3 regions of the Virgibacillus tibetensis genome follow, and region 2 is predicted to be linked to each of the others. Evidence: riboswitches for the same ligand, from Rfam matches in the RefSeq annotation. Region 2 holds a riboswitch; each other region holds the start of a gene.
The links. A riboswitch is a leader RNA that binds a small molecule or an ion and turns the genes downstream of it on or off. The one in region 2 is predicted to bind cobalamin.

Region 1 (7,514 bases), on a different contig from region 2:
GGTTAATATAACTAATCATTGTTGAGGTACCAACCATTTTATTATGCCGCGCTAAATTATAGAAGAATGCAAAGCCTGAATAAAAGAACATTCCTTCCAATAAAGAAGTGTAGACAAGTGTTTTCAAAATATTTTCCACACTTGGGTCATCAACAAAATCGTTATATTGCTTAATTAAATTCTCATTCCTCTTTAGCAAAACAGGATCTTTTCTCCCCAGCTGAAACGCCTCGTTCTGTTCATCAAGTGATACGATGGATGATAATACATACGAATAGCTTTCATTATGAACCGCTTCCTGTTGTGCAATGACTGCCATAATGGATTGAACAGACGCATCTGTCGCATACAACGATAAAAGCAATGCAGTCCTTGTCTGTGGTCCATCTAATGTCGAGAGTAATCCAATTATTTTTAAATAAGCATCTTTTTCCGATTTGGTTAAGGAGGAGAACTGCTTTACATCTCCTGCCATGTTAACCTCATCTGCCTGCCAATAATTACCGATAAGCCGCTTATATATTTTATACCAATGTGGGTAAGCTATATCATTCCAGTTCAATATACCGCTTGATTCCCCACCGAATAGACCTGTAGATTTATTCGGATGCAGTGGCTCTAATGTTTTTGCTCTTTCAAGCAAGGTTTTTTGCATGATGTAGCACTCCTTCTACCCATTTACTTACTTTTTGTTCCTGGCTTCCTCTTGGGGACTGTTCAATTTTCAATCCAGCCCATTTACTGTCATAAAATGCAGCAAGCTTATCTACTGCTTTACAAAATAAATTGTCCCCGCCAAATTGGGTATCACCCGTCCCGAACACGGCAACATTTGCTGGTTTATACCCTACCTCCCAGACGAAGTCCTTGAATTCATCTGGTGTTTTCCCCATATCCCATGTAAAAGTTCCCATAAAAATATAATCATAATCAGAAGCATCAATCGGCGGGTCAATGCCGATTCGATGTCTATCAGTTTGAAAATCCTCTGTGACCAATTTGTTTGAAATAATCTCTGCTACTTCTTCCGTATTTCCGCTATAAGACAAATAAGCGATTAATGCCTTCAACTTTCACACCACTCACATTCTTCGACATCATTTGAGGTGGAACGAACATAGTACGTAGTTTTCAGACCTTCTCTCCATGCCTGAAGGTGAAGATCTAGTAGAACTGACGCCTTTATTGTGTTTGGCACATAAAAGTTAAATGAAAGGCTTTGGTCAATATGCTTCTGCCTTGCTGCATTTTGTTTAATCGACCAGCGCTGATCAAGAATATAAGCAGATCTCCGGTAATTATCATAGGTTTTATGTGAGAGATCAGGTGCCGTAGTTGGAATTTTAAAATCCTTTTTCTCCTCGTTGTAAAACGCTTTAAAGATCGGATCAATACTTGCAGTTGAGCCAGCTATCATTGCTGTTGTCGAGTTCGGGGCTACTGCCATCAGGTAGCCATTTCGCATCCCATTATCCTTTACCTCATTCATTAGCGATACCCATTTATCATCCGTATAGCCTTTTGCAGTAAAGTAGGATCCAGTACTCCACTTACTACCTTCAAAAGATGGATAAGCCCCTTTTTCCTTGCTTAACTCCATACTATTTTTCACGGTTAAATAAGCTATTCTTTCATACAATTCATCAGCGTATTCAACTGCATTTTCTGTTTCCCATTTAATGTTTTTAAGTGCGAGCAGGTGATGCCAGCCGAATGTCCCGAGTCCTATTGCCCGATACTTCTGATTGGTAAGTTGCGTCTGTTTAATAGGTAATGTATTTATATCGATTACATTATCCAGCATCCGAACCTGAATCTTTATTAATCGTTCCAGCACTTGATCTGGAACTGCTTTTCCTAGATTAATTGAGCTCAAATTACAAACGACATAATCGCCTGCCTTGTACTTTTTGACGATTGTATTTTCATTCTCAACGAATTCTTCCATAAACTCTGTCGGTGATTGATTCTGGGTAATTTCAGTACATAAATTAGAACAATAAATCATTCCTTTATGCTCATTACTGTTTTGCCTGTTGACTTCATCACGATAAAACATATATGGTGTGCCAGATTCAAGCTGTGATTTCATAATCCGTTTCATCAGGGCGATAGCAGGCACAGATTTTTTTGAAAGAAGATCGGATTCCACACACTCCTTATATTTCTTTCGCCACACTCCATCGCCTTTTTCTTCATCAAAGAAATCCTCCAAAGAATATCCCATAACCTGACGTACTTCATGCGGATCGAATAAATACCAATCCCCACGCTTGTCCACCTGCTCCATAAAATAATCCGGCAGGCATACACCTGTGAATATATCATGGGCACGCATACGTTCATCCCCGTTATTCAATTTAAGATCAAGGAAATTCTCAATATCAATATGCCATATATCTAAATAAATAGCGATTGCGCCTTTTCTTGTCCCCAGCTGGTCCACGTTAACTGCCGTGTTGTTTAATTGCTTAATCCATGGCACAACTCCGCTGGACATCCCTTTATAACCCTTAATCGCACTCCCGCGTCCGCGGATCTTCCCCATGTATACGCCAATGCCTCCCCCATTTTTGGAAAGCTTGGCAATATCGGTATTACTGTCATAAATCGATTGCAGGCTGTCATCCACAGTATCAATGAAACAACTGGACAATTGACCGTGTGTCTTACCTGCGTTAGTCAAGGTAGGGGTGGCGACCGTCATATATAGATTACTCAACGCCCAGTACGCTTCTGCCACATGCTGTTTACGGTGTGCAATGTCTTCATCCTGCATAAGGTACATTGCAATAACCATCCAACGCTCTTGTGGTAATTCGTATGTATTTTTATTATGATCTGTTGCAAGGTATCGTGTAGAGATGGTGTATAATCCTAAATAGTTAAATAGCAAATCTCTTTCCGGTTCCATTATTTTTTCAAAATAACTGACTTCTTCTTCTTCATATTTTTCAAGAATGTTTCCAGCATAAATACCCTTTTCAGTCAGCGTGCTAAGCAGGTCATAAAAATTGCCATAACGTGCCGCAGGATCATAGTCACGGTTTTCTGCTGCTTTTCGATATAGATCCTGTAAATATATTCTGCTTGCCAGAAAAGTCCATTCGGTATTTGCCTCATCAATATTTTCCAATGCATTTTTCACCAATACATCCGTAATTCGCTCCAGCGATGCGTCCGGTTGAATTGTTTTTAAAGCTTTTTCCTTATATTTTTCTGTATCGATGACTAAATCAACTGCTGCATTGTCAATAATTTGAATAAGATCCTCTTTATTCGTTGTAATCGTTGTAAGCATGATAGAACCTCCTTTAATATAAACCACGGTAAAATGGGGGTTAAACGTAAAAAAACCGCTCTTCCCCCTGGGTGAACGGTCATAAAACGACAGAATTCATCTATCTGGAACTCTATCGCTTCATCTTCTCTCACCCCGGAGAAATGAAACTACAAGTTTTGGCAGGTCTCCTGACTCGTGCTTCCAACCTACTAAAGCCCTTCCCGTAACGATGCCGCTAAGCACTCGATACAGTGGAATACTCGTTCGTCCACACTTACAGTTGCGGGGGCAGTTCCAGCATTTCACTGGATTCCCTTTTAAGACAGATAATTGTCACCTAACTTGTAACACTATATATAGTACTTGATTAGTATTAATTACCAATATATTGTATGTAAAGCCTATCATATTAAATAATAGAATGCAATCAAGAAACAATATTTTTATACATTTACACCATTAATTTTGAAAACTTTCCAACCGTTTGAAGAACTCTTGTAGAAATTCATAGAAAAGTTTCTCTGTTGGTAAAAGTTTACGATCTGCCGGTACGATAACTCCAACCGTTCGAGTAATACTCGGATCAGTAATAGGTATACTAACTGTTGCACGGGGCAAACTATCCACTAATGTAATTTCCGGGATTAGCGATACACCCAGCCCTGCGGAAACGAGCCCCTTAATTGCATCAATATCCTGGCCTTCAAACACGATTTCCGGCTCGAAGCCTTGTTGTTTACAGGTATCTGTAATCAGATCACGTAAAACATATCCTGAAGGAAACATAACAAATGGCTGCTTCCGCAATTGATTAAGCTTAACCGTCTTCTGGTCAGCAAGGGGATGGCTTACTGGTATAAGCCCTACAATATTTTCTGTAAATAGAATTGTTGCTCTCAATTTCTTTTTATTATCGGGAATAGGGCCTAGTATCGCCATATTAATATCCCCTTTTATAACGCCTTTTTCCAACTCATAATAAGAATCCTGCTTTAATTTAAATTTCACATGTGGATACCGATCTCTGAAAACCGAAATGGCTGTAGGTAAAATGTAAGTGGCTAGGCTTCCTGGAAAACCAATGTGGATGGTTCCTTTTTCTGGGTCCGTATATTCTTCTACAACTTGTCTGGCATCGTCAATTACATTGATTGCCTGCTCCATATGATCTAAAAAAACACGTCCTATTGGTGTTAGCCTTACATTACGTCCTTCTCGTACAAATAGGTCCACACCAAGCTCTGCCTCTAGATTAAAAACTTGGCGACTTACTGCAGACTGTGCTACATGTAAAGAATCAGCAGCTTCTGTAACATGCTCTCGCTTAGCAACTTCAATAAAATACTTAATTTGTCTTAATTCCAAGAACATCACCTCTATCTCTATTATCTCATATCAGCATTGATTATATCTACAATTCATATTGTTTAGATTGATTCCTTGCTGTAGAATTGTAACGGAATATTCTATAATTTACGTTTTATAGTGATACCTAATATATAAGAGGAGGTCCAAGTTGCCATTATGAATTTATTAAAAAATAAACAAGACGCAAATGACCTAACAGACGCACAAACGTATATGAATCAAGTTTATGAGTCGGTTGAAATACGTAATCCTAACGAAAAGGAATTTCTGCAAGCTGTCCGTTCCATCTTCAAATCCCTACTCCCTGTCTTCACTAAAAACCCTACATATATGGAAAAAGGTATATTAGAGCAACTCGTTGAACCAGAACGTGTAATAACCTTTCGTGTTCCATGGGTAGATGACAATGGTATGGTAAAAGTAAACCGTGGTTTTCGAGTGCAATACAATAGTGCACTTGGTCCCTATAAGGGTGGATTACGCTTTCATCCGTCCGTTAATTTAAGTATTGTAAAATTCCTGGGGCTACAGCAGACGCTTAAAAACTCGCTTACAGGGCAACCTATCGGCGGCGGAAAAGGTGGAGCTGACTTTGACCCAAAAGGGAAATCTGATAATGAGATCATGCGCTTTTGTCAAAGCTTCATGACTGAACTTGCAAAGTACATCGGTCCAGATACTGATATTCCAGCAGGTGACATTGGTGTTGGTGCTAAAGAGGTTGGATATATGTTTGGTCAGTATAAAAAGATCCGTGGCAGCTTTGAGGCAGGGGTTTTAACAGGAAAAGGCCTCGGTTATGGTGGCAGTCTCGCACGAAAAGAAGCAACCGGTTATGGTGCAATATACTTTGTTGAAGAGATGCTAAAGCAAAAAGGGTTGTCCCTCAATGGGAGCACGCTAGTTGTTTCTGGATCAGGAAATGTATCGATCTACGCTATGGAGAAGGCAATACAACTAGGTGCAAAGGTAGTTGCCTGCAGTGATTCTGATGGGTATATATTCGATGAGAATGGTATTGATATAAATACAATTAAACAAATTAAAGAAGAGGATAGCAACAGAATCAATGAATATTTATATACTCATCCTCAAGCCCAGTATTTCGATGGCTGTTCAGGCATCTGGTCCATTGCCTGTGATGTTGCGTTACCTTGTGCTACACAAAATGAAATTGATGAAAATGCTGCCACTCAGCTAGTGGCAAACGGCGTTAAAGCAATTGCTGAGGGAGCTAATATGCCTAATACGTCAGAAGCGATTGACGTGTTTCTGGATAACGGCATTTTAGTGGGACCATCTAAAGCTGTAAATGCTGGTGGTGTAGCGGTTTCCTCTCTGGAAATGGCACAAAACAGCATGCGAATGTCCTGGAGCTTTGAAGAAGTAGATGCACAGTTGCAGGGGATTATGAAAACCATTTATCAAAACTGCATCATTGCTGCAAAAGAATTTGATCAAGAGGGTAATCTTATAGCAGGTGCTAACATTGCAGGATTTCAAAAAGTAGCTGATGCAATGATGGAACAAGGTGTTGTTTAATTAAAAAATACGGTTGAGTGTATAAGTTCGCTCCGGCAGAATACTCCATCTTCCATGACACATGCTGTTTTGACGTACATTTCGTTCTAGTGTCGGCGTTGGTCATAGGTCTCGCAGACAGCCCGCTAGAATGCGAAGGGTATTTTCGTATCGGAGTCGCCAGTTTCGAATTACGTCGCAGTTTATATCAACAAATACTTTAGAAAACAGGATTAGCATGCGGTTATTTTATTTCGCATGTTTTTTCTGCTGTCTAAAAGTAAAAAACACAGGAACAAATATATGCTCCTGCACTCATATAACCTATAAGCCTTAACCTAATACTGCACGATCACTCTCAAACTGTTTTCCTCTTATTCGCTTAAATTCCTGAAGCAAGTCTTCAATAGTTAGATTGCGCTTTTCTTCCCCTTGCACGTCAAAAATGATTTGTCCTTTATCCATCATAATTAATCGGCTGCCTAAATCCAGTGCCTGTTGCATATTATGTGTCACCATTAGTGTGGTTAAGCCGAATTTACTTACGACATCTCTTGTAAGTTTTGTAATTAACTCTGCCCTGGATGGATCCAATGCAGCAGTGTGCTCATCCAGCAGCAAAATGTTTGGTTCAGTGAAAGTAGCCATTAATAGTGAAAGCGCCTGTCGTTCCCCACCAGAAAGAAAACCAACCTTGGCTGATAAGCGATCTTCCAACCCTAAATTCAATGTGGTCAAGTATTCTCTAAACAAATCTTTACGCTTTTTGGTCACTCCTGGTTTTAGCTTTCTTTTTTTATTTCGAGCATAAGCCATTGCTAAATTTTCTTCAATTGTCATTGACGGCGCTGTCCCTGCCATTGGGTCTTGAAATACGCGGCCTATAAAGGCAGAGCGCTTATATTCAGGCAGGTATACAACTTGCTTGTCATTAATAAATACATCACCAACGTCGGGTGCCTGGTTTCCGGATACCACGTTCATCAACGTTGACTTCCCGGCTCCATTACTTCCGATAACTGTAACGAATTCGCCTTTTTTCAATTCCAGATTAATGTCCTGTAATGCTTTCTTTTCATCTGGTGTACCTTCATTAAAAGTGGTTGAAATGTCCTTAATTTTAAGCATGCTATACCCCCTCTGCTTTTTGACGAGTTAGCATGGCACGTTTTTCCATTCGTCGCTTTTTTTCTTTCCGTGCCTGAAGTACTTTTGGTGCAACCAATGCTCCAATAACGAGTAAAGCCGTGATCAGCTTCATATCCCCTGTATCCAGGAAATCCACACGAAGTGCCAGGGTTACTACAACTCGGTAAATAATAGCCCCACCGATGACTGCTAT
Region 2 (7,514 bases):
ATTACTCGGCTGTAAGTAAGTACCAGTTGGAAATGTTTCAAGTGCAATATGGTACGGCAAATATCCCAACTGCCACTGTACGTCTGAAAACGCCAGTAGGTGAAACAGTGGAAACAGCGTGTACAGGTAAAGGAAGCGTGGAAGCACTGTACAAAACATTAGACGCATTAATTGAAGAAGATTTAAAGCTCGTTGATTACCAAATTAATTCAGTAGGTGGAGGAAAAGACGCACTTGCAGAATCACATGTGCAGCTGATAGTTAATGGGGAAACAGTCAATGGCAGAGGCACTGCTCAGGATGTAATTGAAGCATCAGCTAACGCATTTATAAATGCAGCAAATCGATATATTGTTCAACAAAGGACTTCGGTGAATAAGGCAGTAGTAAAATAACACAAGACTGATAGGGAGGGGAGATTATTATGAATAAGCAAATTATTCTACTTCCAGGTGATGGGATTGGAAAAGAGATTATAGAATCTGCAAAGCTTGTATTAAATTCAGTTGCAAGTGAATATGGCCATCGATTTACATTTCATCAGCATGCAATTGGTGGTGATGCAATTGATCAATATGGTACACCTTTACCGGAAGATACCATTAAAGCATGTCAGAATGCAGATGCCATTTTATTGGGCGCTGTTGGTGGGAAAAAATGGGACTCCCTTCCAGGGTATATGCGACCGGAAAAAGGATTGTTGGGAATACGCAAGACATTAGGCTTATTTGCTAATTTGAGACCTGTTAAGGGATTTAGTTCCTTGTTACATGCTTCTCCATTAAAAGAAGATGTGATTAAAGGCAGTGACATCCTAATCATTCGGGAACTAACTGGAGGTCTCTACTTTGGGCAGCCAAGTGAAAGACGTGAAAATGGCAACGCAGTGGTAGACACACTTTATTACCACCGTAGTGAAATGGAGCGTATTATTGATAAAGCTTTTCAAAGTGCCAGACTGAGAAATAAACGATTGACCTCAGTTGATAAAGCGAATGTGTTGGAATCAAGCCGGATGTGGCGGGAAATCGTGGAAGAAAAAAGCAAAGACTATCCAGATGTGGCCGTTGAACATTTGCTTGTAGATGCAGCTGCAATGAAACTGATTACACAACCAAATCACTTTGATGTCATTGTAACTGAAAATTTATTTGGTGATATTTTAAGTGATGAAGCATCCGTGTTAACAGGTTCATTAGGAATGCTGCCATCTGCGAGTATCCGATCAGATGGAGTTGGATTATATGAACCAGTTCACGGATCGGCACCGGACATAGCTGGAAAAGGAATTGCCAATCCACTGGGTATGATCCTATCTGCAGCGCTAATGTTAAGGCACTCTTTTCAAATGGAAGAGGAAGCAGCTGAAATTGAAGAGGCTGTAAATGAAACGCTTGAACAGGGGTATTATACAGCTGATTTGCATATAAAAGGCGGCAAACAGATTGGTACAAAAGAAATGACTGAAATGGTATTGGAAAACTTAACAACAAAAAGTGTTTCTGACAGCATTTGCAGTTCATATGCGTAATTAATGGAGGTGTGGTGAAATGGGGAATCCGGAAACAATCGTAAATAAGATTTGGAAGAAACATGTTGTTCATAAAGAAGCAGGAAAGCCTGATTTACTATATATCGATTTACACTTGATCCATGAGGTAACATCGCCTCAGGCTTTTGAGGGATTACGATTAAGCAATCGAAAGGTTCGCAGACCTGACTTAACTTACGCGACAATGGATCACAATGTCCCTACCAAAAACCGTGATGTTATAAAGGACGAAGTTGCCAAGAAGCAAATGGAAACATTAAGAAAGAATTGTGAGGACAACGGGATTGTACTGGCAGACATGTACCATCCTGACCAGGGGATTGTTCACGTAATTGGCCCGGAACTTGGATTAACCCAGCCTGGCAAAACAATTGTATGTGGGGATAGTCATACTTCCACACATGGCGCATTTGGGTCACTTGCCTTTGGAATTGGAACAAGTGAAGTAGAGCATGTCTTAGCTACACAAACTATATGGCAGGAGCGGCCGAAGACATTAAATGTACATGTAGAAGGCGATCTTGGTCCAGGAGTAACAGCAAAGGATTTGATTCTTGCTATTATTGCTAAGTTCGGAATCCGCTTTGGCACAGGTTATGTGATTGAGTATACGGGTAAGGCGATTCGAAATTTATCAATGGAAGAACGTATGACAGTATGCAATATGTCAATTGAAGCAGGTGCAAGAGCTGGATTGATCAGTCCTGATCAAAAAACAATTGACTTTCTTGAAGGAAGGGTTCATGTACCAAAGGGAGAGGCATTTGCAGAAGCAGCTGCCGGATGGCTTGAGTTAGCGACAGATGAAGGTGCTGTGTATGATAAATCTGTCACGATTCTTGCAGAAGAAATAGAGCCACAGGTGTCATGGGGAACCAATCCAGGTATGTGTGTGCCGGTAAATGGAACTACGCCAGATTTAAATGAAGTAGAATACAGAGAAGATGTGGAACGGGCATTGGAATATATGGGGCTAAAAGAAAATCAGCCGATTACTTCCATCGAAATTGACCATGTATTTATCGGTTCCTGTACGAACTCACGGCTCAGCGATTTACAAAATGCTGCTGCAATCGTTGCAGGTAAAAAGGTGAATGAAAAGGTGAGGGCAATTGTTGTCCCAGGTTCCTTCAGTATAAAATTACAGGCAGAAAAAGAGGGCTTGGACACTATCTTCAAAGAGGCTGGTTTTGAGTGGCGTGAAGCTGGATGCAGTATGTGCCTGGCAATGAATGATGATATTGTTCCCCCTGGCGGCAGATGTGCTTCAACTTCCAACCGGAATTTTGAAGGAAGACAAGGGAATGGATCCCGAACACATTTGGTGAGTCCGGAAATGGCGGCTGCTGCGGCGATCGAGGGTCACTTTGTAGATGTACGTAAATTTGCAGGAGTACTGAATTAGGAGGCGCTGATGATGGAAGCAATACGGGAACATAAAGGTCTGGTTTATCCATTAAATCGAACAAATATTGATACCGATCAAATAATACCAAAGCAATTTTTAAAACGAGTTGAACGGACAGGATTCGGTCAATTTCTATTTTATCATTGGCGAATTGATGATGAAGGCAATAAACGACCGGAGTTTGGATTAAATAAAGCTGAATATCAGGATGCCTCAATCTTATTAGCGGGTGAAAACTTTGGTTGCGGTTCTTCCAGGGAACACGCTCCCTGGGCGTTACTGGATTATGGTTTCAAAGTAATCATCGCGCCGAGCTTTGCGGATATCTTTTATAATAATGCGTTAACAAATGGAATTATACCTGTGGTAATGGACCATGAACAGGTCAATCAGTGGATAGAGCAAGCTGAAAACTCATCATACGTATTACAGGTGGACTTAGAAAAACAATGTATAATCGATGCAAATAAGAATGAAGTGCATTTCGACATCCCAGCATACCACAAAGAAAAACTACTAAACGGCTGGGACGAAATCGCACTAACATTACAACATCAAGACAAAATCGACGCGTATGAAGGTGCCGTATAGAGTGCCTGTCACTTCCCGGTTTTTGTCGAATAGTATTAATATATAATTAAGGAGAGTGAAGGTCTTGGGGATTGCTTAACAGGTGAAAAAGTTCATACTGCGATGGAGCGTTTAGCTCCGATCGTTCACCGTACACCATTAATTACTTCAGCAACTACTAACAAGTTAGTTGACAAAAAAGTTTATTTTAAAATGGAAAATCAACAGAAAACAGGTGCATTCAAATTCAGGGGTGCGAGTTATAAACTGATGCAATTATCAGCAGAACAATTAGAAAAGGGAGTTATCACAGCATCAGCAGGAAATCATGCCCAAGGCGTGGCCTATGCCGCAGCTAAGCTGGGTGCAAAAGCTACGATATTCATGGCTGAAAGAACTCCACTTGCCAAAGTAAATGCAACGCGTAACTACGGGGCTGAAGTAGTGCTGACTGGTGAAACCTTCCAAGAAGCATATGAAGCCTCTTTAAAACGACAGATGCAAAGCGGGGCTGTTTATATCCATCCATTCGATGATTATGATGTGATGGCAGGGCAGGGAACAATTGCAATGGAAATGCTGCGGCAGGAAGACCGAATGGATACCATTATTGTACCAATTGGTGGTGGAGGTCTTATCAGTGGGGTAGCGGTTGCTGCTAAATATGTAAATCGTAATATAAAAATTATTGGTGTACAGGCGGATGGAGCGTCCTCTATGTATGAAAGTTATCATAAGAACAGTGTAAAGAGTCTCCAATCAGTATCTACCATTGCAGAAGGTATCGCTGTTAAGCAACCAGGGAAGCGTACTTTCCCCCTTGTGCAGGAATATGTAGATGATATTATAACAGTAACAGATGAAGAAATTGCTGCAGCCATTGTTTACATGCTTGAACGTAATAAAACATTGGTCGAAGGTGCAGGTGCTGCAGCACTTGCAGCTTTATTTGCCCATAATAGTAAGATTAAATCACGCCACTGTGGAATAATAGTAAGTGGTGGTAATATGGATATAGGCACAATGCAAAAAATTCAAAGGCTTGCAGAAAGACTGCACCATCCAGCATAGCTGGGTGGTGTTTTCTTTTTGTTCTTCTGAAAAATTTTTTCGTGAAATAGAATGCTAGATTGACTAAAAAGAAGATGTTGATTATGATTAACTTAATTGAATAGGAAAAAATAGGTTGGTTTATAGCATACTACTGTAAACCATTAAAAGGGAAGCCGGTTTAATTCCGGCGCGGTCCCGCCACTGTAAATGCGAGTTTTCTATTAATATACCACTGTCATAAGATGGGAAGGGAATAGAAAATGATGAACATGAGCCAGGAGACCTGCCTGTTTTTTACGCCATTCAACCTACGCGGATAGGGAGGTGTGCCAGCGCATGTTTAATTTATGATACATAATAATAATTCGCGTAGTGCATTCACTATACATCTCTTCGTTAAGGGATGTATTTTTTAATGGGAAAAACATGAAAATGGGGGAATTACGTATGAAAAGAACTATGTTACGGCCTTTAGCAATTCTTTTTTCAGTACTACTATTTTTAGGAAATCTGATGTTATTGCAGCCAGAAGTCGGTCATGCACAAACGCTTGAAAATGCAGTTACTATTATGGCAATTGACGAAAATGGGGACAATGTGCTTCCCTTAACAGCAATTGGCTTCAAGCAGGATGAAACGGCATTCGATGTCCTGCAATCAGCAGTCACAGCACATGGTATGGAGATCGAATATGATGAATATGATTTTGGAAATGTGGTAACGGCTATTGGGGAGGTTCAACAAGCAGACCCGCTTTTTTGGTCAATGATTGTCATGGGGAAAGCTACTGAAGTAGGCGCATCCTCCTACAAGGTAACTGAAGGGGAACATATCGTTTTTGCATTAAGTGATAAGGATAATTTTTTCCCGGAGATCACCAGCACTGTTACAGTGGTTGATATAAATGGTACCGCTGTCATACCGGAAATGAAAGTTAACGTAGTTGATGGAGCAAGCGCGTATGATGGCTTGTACCAGGCTGCCAAGGAAAGTAATGTAATACTTGATGCATCAATTAATGACACTTATTTTACTTTTATTAATAACGTTGGGGAGACAGAGCTAGGAGCGAATGATTATTGGAATATCGCTATAAATGATCAATCGATAGGAACAAGTATCGTAGCCCATCCACTGAAAGAGGGGGACCATGTCCGACTGACGGTTCAAACGTTTGAAGAGGACAAGGTAGAAAAAGACACGCCTAAGGAAGAACAAGAGGAGAAGGTAGAAGACGAGGAAGCAAGCTATACCGAAAAGTCAGTTGAATCCACATACCCTCTCGTAACCGAAGCATTCATTCAAACTAACATAGATGAGGTTATGAACTATTTTACTACCAATAACATTGATTTAATTTATGGAAGTGAATGGTGGATATGGGGGGTAGCACATACAGATCAGGCTATTCCAGCTTCCTATATTACGAGTGTGGAAGAAAAAGTAATAGAACTCGATGGAGAGTTCCGTAACATATTTGATTTAGAAAAAGTAATTATTGGGCTTTCAGCTGCAGGTGCTGACCCTACCTCTATTGCAGGTTACGATTTAGTGGATAAACTCATCCACCATGCACATCTGGAAACCCCGGCAATCAATGCAGCAATTTATGGCTTATTGGCGTTAGACAGTGGAAACTATGAGGCCCCGACAGAAGTTAGAAAACGCCTGGTTGAGACTATTCTAGCTAATGGAGATAAGGTAGAAGGTGGAGGTTGGTCATTTTTTGGAAGTACTCCAAGTCCAGATATTACTGGGATGGCGTTAGCAGCTTTAGCACCATACCAGGATGATGGAAGAGTGAAAACCGCTATCGATGAGGCAGTTGCTTATTTATCAGAGGGACAAGATGACACAAGTGGCTATACCGATCAATGGAATGGTGGCGATTCAAGTGAATCCGTATCACAGGTTATCGTTGGTCTTGTATCTGTAGGTATCGATCCAACCAGTGCAGCATTTACAAAAGAAGGTGGAAACTTACTGCAGCATTTAGTGAAATTCAAGCACGATGACGGTGGATTTATGCATCTCTTGGATGATTCTCAATCGTATTCAATGTCAACTCAACAAGCATTATTAGCCCTGGTTGCCTATAAGAAATATGTTAATCAGAGTGGCTTGGTGTATCAATTTCCATTACCTGTAAAGGAAGAAGAGGAAGAAGGAACTAAACCAGAAAACCCGGAAACAGATGTTCCGGAAAACGCTGTTAATGCTGGTGAACTCAAAAATGAGGATAAAGAAGATGAAGGATCAGATAAAGATGTTACAGGTAAAGAAGAAGAAAAGAATAAAAGTGAAACAGATGAAACAAATGAGAACATAGTTAACAAAAATAATAGCGATAAGACTGGTGAAAAGTTACCCGATACTGCAACTACGATGTACAATCTGCTGGCTATTGGAGCAGTACTGATCATCAGTGGAGCCTTATTGCTTTTCATTAAACGCAGGAAAATAATAAACGGATAGATAGCATGGGTAGTCTAGCGATAGATTACCCCTTATCCATTTTAAAAAGGAGAGTGAAATCTGCTACTATGAACCGCATTCTACGTTTTATGCTTATCCTATTATTCCTTTTATTAACCATAGGTTGTATAAAGGATGAGGTTAAGCCAATTGAGGAAAGAGCAGCTACTTCAGAAACTGATGTAACATCAGAGGAACATCCAGAGCTTACGCCTGAAAGTGAAGATGATGGAAATGGCATCGATGAAAAGCAGGAGCAAGAATTGAATCAGTCAGATGGTACGAAAGAATCAAAGGATTCAGGCGTAAATGAGATAGAGGATTCGTCTGGTAAAGATAACGAAAAGAAACCATCAAATCAAAAAGAACAGACAGCGGGTAATAACTTCAGTAAAAGTGGCGCAGGTACAACTGAAGGTTCTTCAGTAAATAAAGAAAAGAATACGACAACAAAAA
Region 3 (7,514 bases), on a different contig from region 2:
GGAGCGCTCGTCACAGAAGGTGCGATGCAACCGTGGTTCGAAACACCTGCATGGATGCATGGTGCAGATTCAGGGAGGAAATTTAATACGTTGATATGGTCAATCCTTACTGGTTCTGTCATCTACGGTCTTACGCGTCTTATACTAAGAAAACGTGTTGGCGCTGCTATTCAGCCTTTACTTAAATCCTCTAAACCTGACCTTTTGGATGAGATTACATATCGTGCAGTAGCTATTGGTTTTCCTTTATTTACATTAGGGGGATTAATATTTGCGGCGATATGGGCACAAATTGCCTGGGATAGATTCTGGGGATGGGACCCGAAAGAGGTCTGGGCGTTAATAACATGGTTTTTCTATGCAGCCTTTTTACATTTAAGACTGTCACGAGGATGGCATGGAGAGAAATCTGCTTGGCTGGCAGTTGGCGGATTTGCTATCATTATGTTTAATCTAATTGTTGTAAATCTTGTATTAGCAGGACTGCATTCATATGCATAGACATTAAATAGTTCTTTTACAAGGTACCATTTTGATGAATGGTATCTTGTTTTCTTATACTTTCACGTGCAGGTAGTTTATACTTTATATAACTTCAATTAAGAGGGGGAGCTTAGATGGAAACAAACGCAAGAATACTGGTAGTAGACGATGAAGATAGAATCCGCAGGTTAATACGTATGTATTTGGAGCGGGAAGACTTTATTGTTGAAGAAGCTGAAAATGGCTCCGAGGCATTGGAGAGTGCACTTAATAATGATTATGATGTTATCCTGTTGGATATCATGATGCCGGAGATGGATGGTATTGAAGTTTGCCAAGAGTTAAGAAAAGAAAAAGCAACTCCAATTATTATGTTGACAGCTAAAGGAGAAGAGGCTAATCGAGTTCAAGGATTTGAGGTTGGTGCGGATGATTATATCGTCAAACCTTTCAGTCCCCGAGAAGTTATTCTTCGTGTTAAAGCACTACTAAGAAGAGTATCTACATCTTCGTTTAACGAAGCAAATTCTGCTACAAGGGACATACTTGTATTCCCTCATATAGCGATTGATCATGATGCACACCGCGTAACTGCGGACGGAGTGGAAGTAAGCCTTACCCCGAAAGAATACGAATTGCTGTGTTTCCTGGCGAAATCTCCTGATAAAGTATTTAATCGTGAGCATTTACTTAAAGAGGTATGGCAATATGAATTTTTCGGAGATTTACGAACGGTTGACACACATGTCAAAAGGTTGCGTGAGAAGCTAAATAATGTATCCAAAGCAGCTGCAAAAATGATTGTCACTGTATGGGGCGTAGGATATAAATTTGAGGTAGATGATGAGTAATGTTCTGGCGTAGCGTTGTTGGTAAGCTCGCAATTACTATATTATTGCTTGTTTCTTTCGTATTATTTATTTTAACTATATTGTTACTGGAATTCTTCGAAAATTTCCATATTCAAGAAGCAGAAAAAGACATGATGCAAACAGCTACTAAAGTTTCCGTACTAGTAGAGCAGCATGAGGATAAATCCTTGGTTTTGGAGACAACTGAACGAGTAAAGGATTCTGCCAGCAGAGTTGCCATTATTTTTGATGATGGAGAGTTATGGGTATCTGAAAGCAGCAATCAAAGCTTGTCAAAATTAGAAGAATATTGGTTGGAAGAAGACGAAGGTTTAGCGGGTGTGTTAACATCCAACGAAGAAGTGAGGGAACAGATAGTTATTCCTGGAAGCGATTTAGAGGCAATGATTGTAGGTACACCAATTGGAAATGGTAGAGGAGCTATCTTTGTATACCAATCTTTAGACGTAGTCGATCAAACGAAAGCTGAAACTACTAAAATTATATTTCTTGCAGCTGGAATCGCGATTATATTAACAACAATATTTGCCTTTTTTCTATCGACTCGAATTACTTCCCCTCTAATCAAAATGCGCGAGGCCGCCTTTGATCTGACCAGAGGCGAATTCAACACGAAAGTGCCCATCTTGACGCATGATGAAATTGGGGAATTGGCCATGGCTTTTAATCGGATGGGAAGGCAGCTGAAGTTTCATATTAACGCTCTGCACCAAGAAAAAGAACAACTCTCTGGGATTGTCAGTTCTATGGCAGATGGCGTGGTTACCTTGAATAGGAATGGTGATATGATAGTAACTAATCCACCGGCAGAGCGTTTTATTGAGGATTGGTACTTTGAAAACAATGTTAAAGTGTCAGGAGAAAAAAGAAAGTTGCCCAGTGATTTAAATAAGATTCTTCAAGAAGTAATAAGTGGAGAATCTGAAGCACTTCATGAATTAAGTTTACAAGGAAGAAGTTATGTAATGTTGATGACTCCATTATACGATCAATCTTATGTTAGGGGAGCAGTAGCGGTCATTCGAGATATGACCGAAGAGAGACGCCTTGATAAGTTGCGTAAAGATTTTATTGCTAACGTGTCTCATGAATTGCGAACTCCAATATCAATGCTGCAGGGGTACAGTGAAGCAATTGTTGATAATATAGCTGAAAGCAAAGAAGAAAAAAATCAACTGGCACAAATTATTCATGAAGAATCATTGCGTATGGGACGACTTGTTAATGAATTACTGGACTTGGCACGCATGGAGGCAGGACATATACAGCTTAATTTAGAAACAATAGATGTTGTCCTTTATGTGGAGAGAATACTGAAAAAATTTACTGGGATTTCTAAGGAAAACAAAATACAATTAACATTATCAACCAATGTAACCAATTCAACAGCACAATTCGACCCAGATAGAATAGAACAGGTATTCACAAATCTAATTGATAATGCTATTCGCCATACAGATGAAAATGGGTATGTGAAGGTTGATGTGGTTTGTAATGAAAATGGAATTCAAGTAGATATTCAAGACAGTGGAAGTGGTATACCTGAAGAAGATCTTCCATTTGTATTTGAACGTTTCTACAAGGCTGATAAGTCAAGGAAACGAAATAAGCAAAAAGGCACTGGCTTAGGTTTAGCAATAGCAAAGAATATTATCGATTCTCATAACGGAATAATTACTGTAAAAAGTAAACTTTATCAGGGGACTACTTTTAGTTTTAAAATACCACACACGCATAGTTAAATCTGTTTCGTTCAATCAGAATATGATATGATGTAAAATGTACTTAAAATTGAATGTAATTATTTGGGAAATGGTGTATTAACTTAAAAGGGAATCCAGTGAAAAGCTGGAGCTGTCCTCGCAACTGTAATTGATATACGAAATAAGCATGTAACCACTGTATGTTTGTCATATGGGAAGGGCTTAAAGTAGGTAATTATCATAAGTCAGTAGACCTGCCATTACCCACTGTTTCAATGCTTCGAGGATATGAGCGTTTGGGACAACCGGATACATATATGCATAAAAGTTTAACTATGTTTCGTTTGTCTTAAAGGCTGGCTCTTCAAGGGAGCTAGTCTTTTTTATTATGTGGATTTGTATTTTACGGTTCCAACATGCTACATTCCTAACACTAGAACAAACAATAACTGGAGGTTGGAAAATGAATAAATGGATTTTACGCTTAGCATCATTATTAGTAGTTGTTGGTCTATTAACGGCTTGTGGTACAGACAATGAGAGCCAGGAAGATGCACCAGAACAATCGGAAAATAACCAGGCAGAAGAGCAAAGTGAAGAAGTTGTTATCACTATTTCAGAAAATGAAGGCGAAGAAGTAATTACAGAAAAGGAAATTACAATTGAAGAAAATGCAATTTTAATGGAAGTTATGAAAGAAAACTTCGAGATTGAAGAGGAAGGTGGCTTTATCAATTCCATTGAAGGTGTTAAACCTGAAGAGGACGAGCAAAGAGCATGGATGTACTTTGTGAATGATGAAGCGGCGCTAGTGGGTGCTCAGGAATATGAATTAACTCCTGGAGACAAGGTAACCTTTGATTTACAAGCCTGGGATTGATTTAGGTGAATATCTATAAATTAACATTAATTGCATTACTTGCAGCACTTGCTGTTGTTGGAAGGGTGACATTTTCCTTTTTACCAAGTGTTCAACCTGTAACAGCCTTAATAATTATTTGTGGATTGATTCTCGGCCCATTTGCTGCTGTTGTGTTAGCATTTCTAACAACATTCCTATCCAACATGATGCTGGGTATGGGTATATGGGCAATTTGGCAAGTAGTATCATGGTCACTGATTGGATTACTGAGTGGTTTGATAGGTAAAATCCCAGGAAGGAAACCCCTGTTGGTCATTATTATATTTGCTGTCTTTAGCGGATATCTATACGGCTTTTTAATCTCTCTGACGAGTTATCAAATAACTGGGAAATTCCTTCCTTACTACCTTGCTGGCCTGCCATTTGATACCAATCATGCTATAGGTAATGCTGTTTTTATAATTATTCTTTATCCATTAATAGCTCATTTTTTTAAAAAGTATGCAGACAAACGATTCACGATTCAAAATACCAGCTAAATAAGTTGGTATTTTTTCTTTTTCTAATTTATAGTTAAATAGAAAGTAAAGTGTAACATTCTTGTGCCAGCAAACGACTATTTAGGTGAACGGAGGATCTTTATGAAGGTCATGTTCGAGGATTTATATGACAAATACCACCAGGATTTATTCCAATTTATTTTTTATATGGTAAAAGACAAACCACTAACTGAAGATCTTATTCAAGAAGTTTATATAAAGGTTTTAAAATCGTATGAGAACTTTAAAGGGGAGAGCAGTGAAAAAACCTGGCTGTTTTCAATTGCACGGCATGTTACCATTGATTATTTCCGTTCCCAAAGCAGAAAAAGAAAAAGAATACTTGAATTCTTTGATTGGAGTGAAAAAGGAGAGCATATTCAGGACAGTAAACCTTTACCCGAAGATGTTGCTATTCAAAATGAAGAACTTTCGAGAATTTATACTTATTTAGATAAATGTACAGTTGATCAAAAGAGCGTGCTGATACTAAGATATATCCAATCTTTCTCCATTCAGGAAACAGCAGATATACTAAATTTTAGTGTCAGCAAAGTAAAAACCACCCAGCATCGAGGCTTGAAAGCTGTGAAGAATCTTTTTTTAGACGATCAGGAGAGGGGAGGAGATCAGTAATGAAGAATAGAGACAGAGAAGACCAGCATGTAATAGATCTATTAAAACAAATGCCAACAGTAAAAGATGATACAGATAAAAATGATTTATATAGAAGCATCTCTTCCCAATTAGAAACTCGGGGCAGAAAGAAACAGAGAACCAAAAAAGTCGTGCCCTTATTCGCTACTTTAGTTGCTGTTACTATTTTAATTATCATGATTCCTACCCTTTTTAATACAAGTAATAACTTTCAAACAAGCGAAGATTCTGCCGATATGTTACGCCAGGAATCAGGTAGTGAAAGTATAATAGAAGAATTAAATGAAAACAATCTGTATATGGAGGAATCTGCTGATTCTGATGAAGATGAAGGAGAAATAACTAAGACGGAACCAGGTCCAGAAAGTTATGTCTTGCAAAAAGCGGATGATCAATCTCTAATAGTTCACGCCGCAATTACAGATGATCAGCAACAGTATGTCATTCCTTTATCTATTATTTTACCTGAGACTGAGGATCTTAATACGTATTATAATCAACTAGAGAGTCACATAAAACAATCTGGGGTGAATGAACAGGATTACTTATTCGAAGGAATTGAATTTATCATAGACCAGGCTAACGAACAGGTAGTTATGGATTTACCAGAAGATTTTTCTATAGGCCATGGATCGACCAGGGAATATATATTCAATCGGATGCTGACAACCATGTTTAGTCCTTATGGTATAGAAAAGGTTACTTTTGAAACTGAAGATAATGAGGAAGCAGATCTTGGGTCACTTGGTTCTTTTAAGGAAATGGCTATTGAACCAATAGGGGAAGCTTTTTATAAATTATATAAATCCAAGGCAAAGAACTTGTTGGTCCCCATTCCAAATTATGAGCAATTCACAATTCATGAAGCACTAAATGAGTTGAAAAATACAGAAGAATCATTCGACGTTTATCAAACAGTCCCTGATTATATTGAATTTTCAACCGAAAGTATGGATGGCGAACTTGTTATAACATTATCTGAAGAAACAACTTTAACAAATGATCAAGAAAACGCTACAATGATTGAGGCAATATTAATGACTGCAGGAAGTTATGGGTATGACTTTGTACGATTTGAAAATATAACAAACGATCAATTGGGTATTTACAATATAGACGAATCTATTCGTATACCAGCTGCAGTAAACCCTATTTATTAAGGTAATGAACAAAAGCGCTAAGTAAAAGTGTTTTAGAAAATAGTTTATTTTCTAAAACACTTTTGACTTTTATATCTTCACATTCTAGTATAGAGTAGAACATGTATATGGTGTATCAGTAAGGACTGCGGTTTACTCCTCATATTTCAAAGGATCACCATCAAAAGGCATATTCGAAAGCTTAATTGAATCGGTTGGACAACCTTGGTATGCATCAATCGCATCTTCTTCCAGGTTATCCGGAATGCTAGAAGTTCCTTTATTTCTATCTATAACGACATAAGCTATTCCTTCATCGTCATAATCATATATGTCAGGCGCAGAAGCACCACAAGCACCGCAGGCAATACATGTTTCTTTATCCACAATTGTGTACTTTGGCATACAATATACCTCCTTAGAGGATTTACCCCTGAGTTCATTGTAAAACTGATTAACCAGTTTTACAATATAGGATAACTGACAACAGCCTTTTTTTTGTACTTCAGCTTGTATCGGATATAAAAAGTTCACAATTAGTACAAATCCTACGTAGAGGAGGTACCTTGCAGGTGCTATTTGAAGGAATTATTCTTACATGCAGTACAAGGATAAAAACGGAACGTACAGCTGCCGCAATATTTCACATAGTCAGTGGGAAGAAATCTATACAAACCATACAGGATATTCGAATGTTCGAACTAGAAGACTTTTACGGTATATTTAAGAACCTGCCAAAACCTGTATTTGACAAAAAAATCAATGAGCTGGACAAACTTGGCTTACTCCAGGAAAAGGAAAAATCGGCTTATGATATTACTAAATCAGGAAAAGAATGGTTAGAACGAAACAGCTCAAATTTACCACTGGATTATTATAATGGACTTCATTACAGCAATACAGCAGAAGTATATAATGAGCGGTTAACATTACTCATACAAACACTGACCAACAGTAAAAAAAGTAATTTCGCTTTTATACCAGTAATTGAAAACTCATCAGTTGAAAAATGGGTAAAATTCCATTATAAAGAAATGAAGGTACATGAAGCCCGGTTATTATCATCTATTTATAACGAATTGAGAAGTCTGTTGCGTCATTTCTCTAATCAAGAAGCTGAGTTATTTGTCGAGCGATTAACCGGATATAGAAATTATGGAAAAAGTATTAATCAGTTGGCTGATAAGTATCAAATGACGAATGTGGATGTAAAACTTGTATTAACAGGAATGTTTCACCGCATGTTGCACTTTATCCAG

Region 1: another riboswitch for cobalamin. It lies ahead of QGM71_RS11335 (ribonucleoside-diphosphate reductase subunit alpha); the one in region 2 lies ahead of QGM71_RS06145 (DUF4430 domain-containing protein).
Region 3: another riboswitch for cobalamin. It lies ahead of QGM71_RS02825 (DUF4430 domain-containing protein); the one in region 2 lies ahead of QGM71_RS06145 (DUF4430 domain-containing protein).

What each region holds. Positions count from the first base shown of each region.
Region 1 is NZ_JARZFX010000004.1:283,846-291,359, reverse strand. It holds gene QGM71_RS11345 (ribonucleotide-diphosphate reductase subunit beta) at 1-655, opposite strand, end outside; gene QGM71_RS11340 (flavodoxin) at 636-1,070, opposite strand; gene QGM71_RS11335 (ribonucleoside-diphosphate reductase subunit alpha) at 1,067-3,301, opposite strand; cobalamin riboswitch at 3,444-3,639, opposite strand; gene QGM71_RS11330 (LysR family transcriptional regulator) at 3,743-4,648, opposite strand; gene gdhA (NADP-specific glutamate dehydrogenase) at 4,808-6,193, shown strand; gene QGM71_RS11320 (ABC transporter ATP-binding protein) at 6,506-7,300, opposite strand; gene QGM71_RS11315 (ABC transporter permease) at 7,302-7,514, opposite strand, start outside.
Region 2 is NZ_JARZFX010000002.1:271,672-279,185, reverse strand. It holds gene QGM71_RS06170 (2-isopropylmalate synthase) at 1-395, shown strand, start outside; gene leuB (3-isopropylmalate dehydrogenase) at 425-1,531, shown strand; gene leuC (3-isopropylmalate dehydratase large subunit) at 1,551-2,957, shown strand; gene leuD (3-isopropylmalate dehydratase small subunit) at 2,970-3,551, shown strand; gene ilvA (threonine ammonia-lyase) at 3,654-4,601, shown strand; cobalamin riboswitch at 4,697-4,888, shown strand; gene QGM71_RS06145 (DUF4430 domain-containing protein) at 5,031-7,058, shown strand; gene QGM71_RS06140 (DUF4430 domain-containing protein) at 7,112-7,514, shown strand, end outside.
Region 3 is NZ_JARZFX010000001.1:495,574-503,087, forward strand. It holds gene ccsB (c-type cytochrome biogenesis protein CcsB) at 1-501, shown strand, start outside; gene QGM71_RS02815 (response regulator transcription factor) at 618-1,334, shown strand; gene QGM71_RS02820 (ATP-binding protein) at 1,334-3,097, shown strand; cobalamin riboswitch at 3,152-3,334, shown strand; gene QGM71_RS02825 (DUF4430 domain-containing protein) at 3,522-3,938, shown strand; gene QGM71_RS02830 (ECF transporter S component) at 3,944-4,459, shown strand; gene sigX (RNA polymerase sigma factor SigX) at 4,562-5,095, shown strand; gene QGM71_RS02840 (hypothetical protein) at 5,095-6,276, shown strand; gene QGM71_RS02845 (ferredoxin) at 6,409-6,660, opposite strand; gene QGM71_RS02850 (helix-turn-helix domain-containing protein) at 6,828-7,514, shown strand, end outside.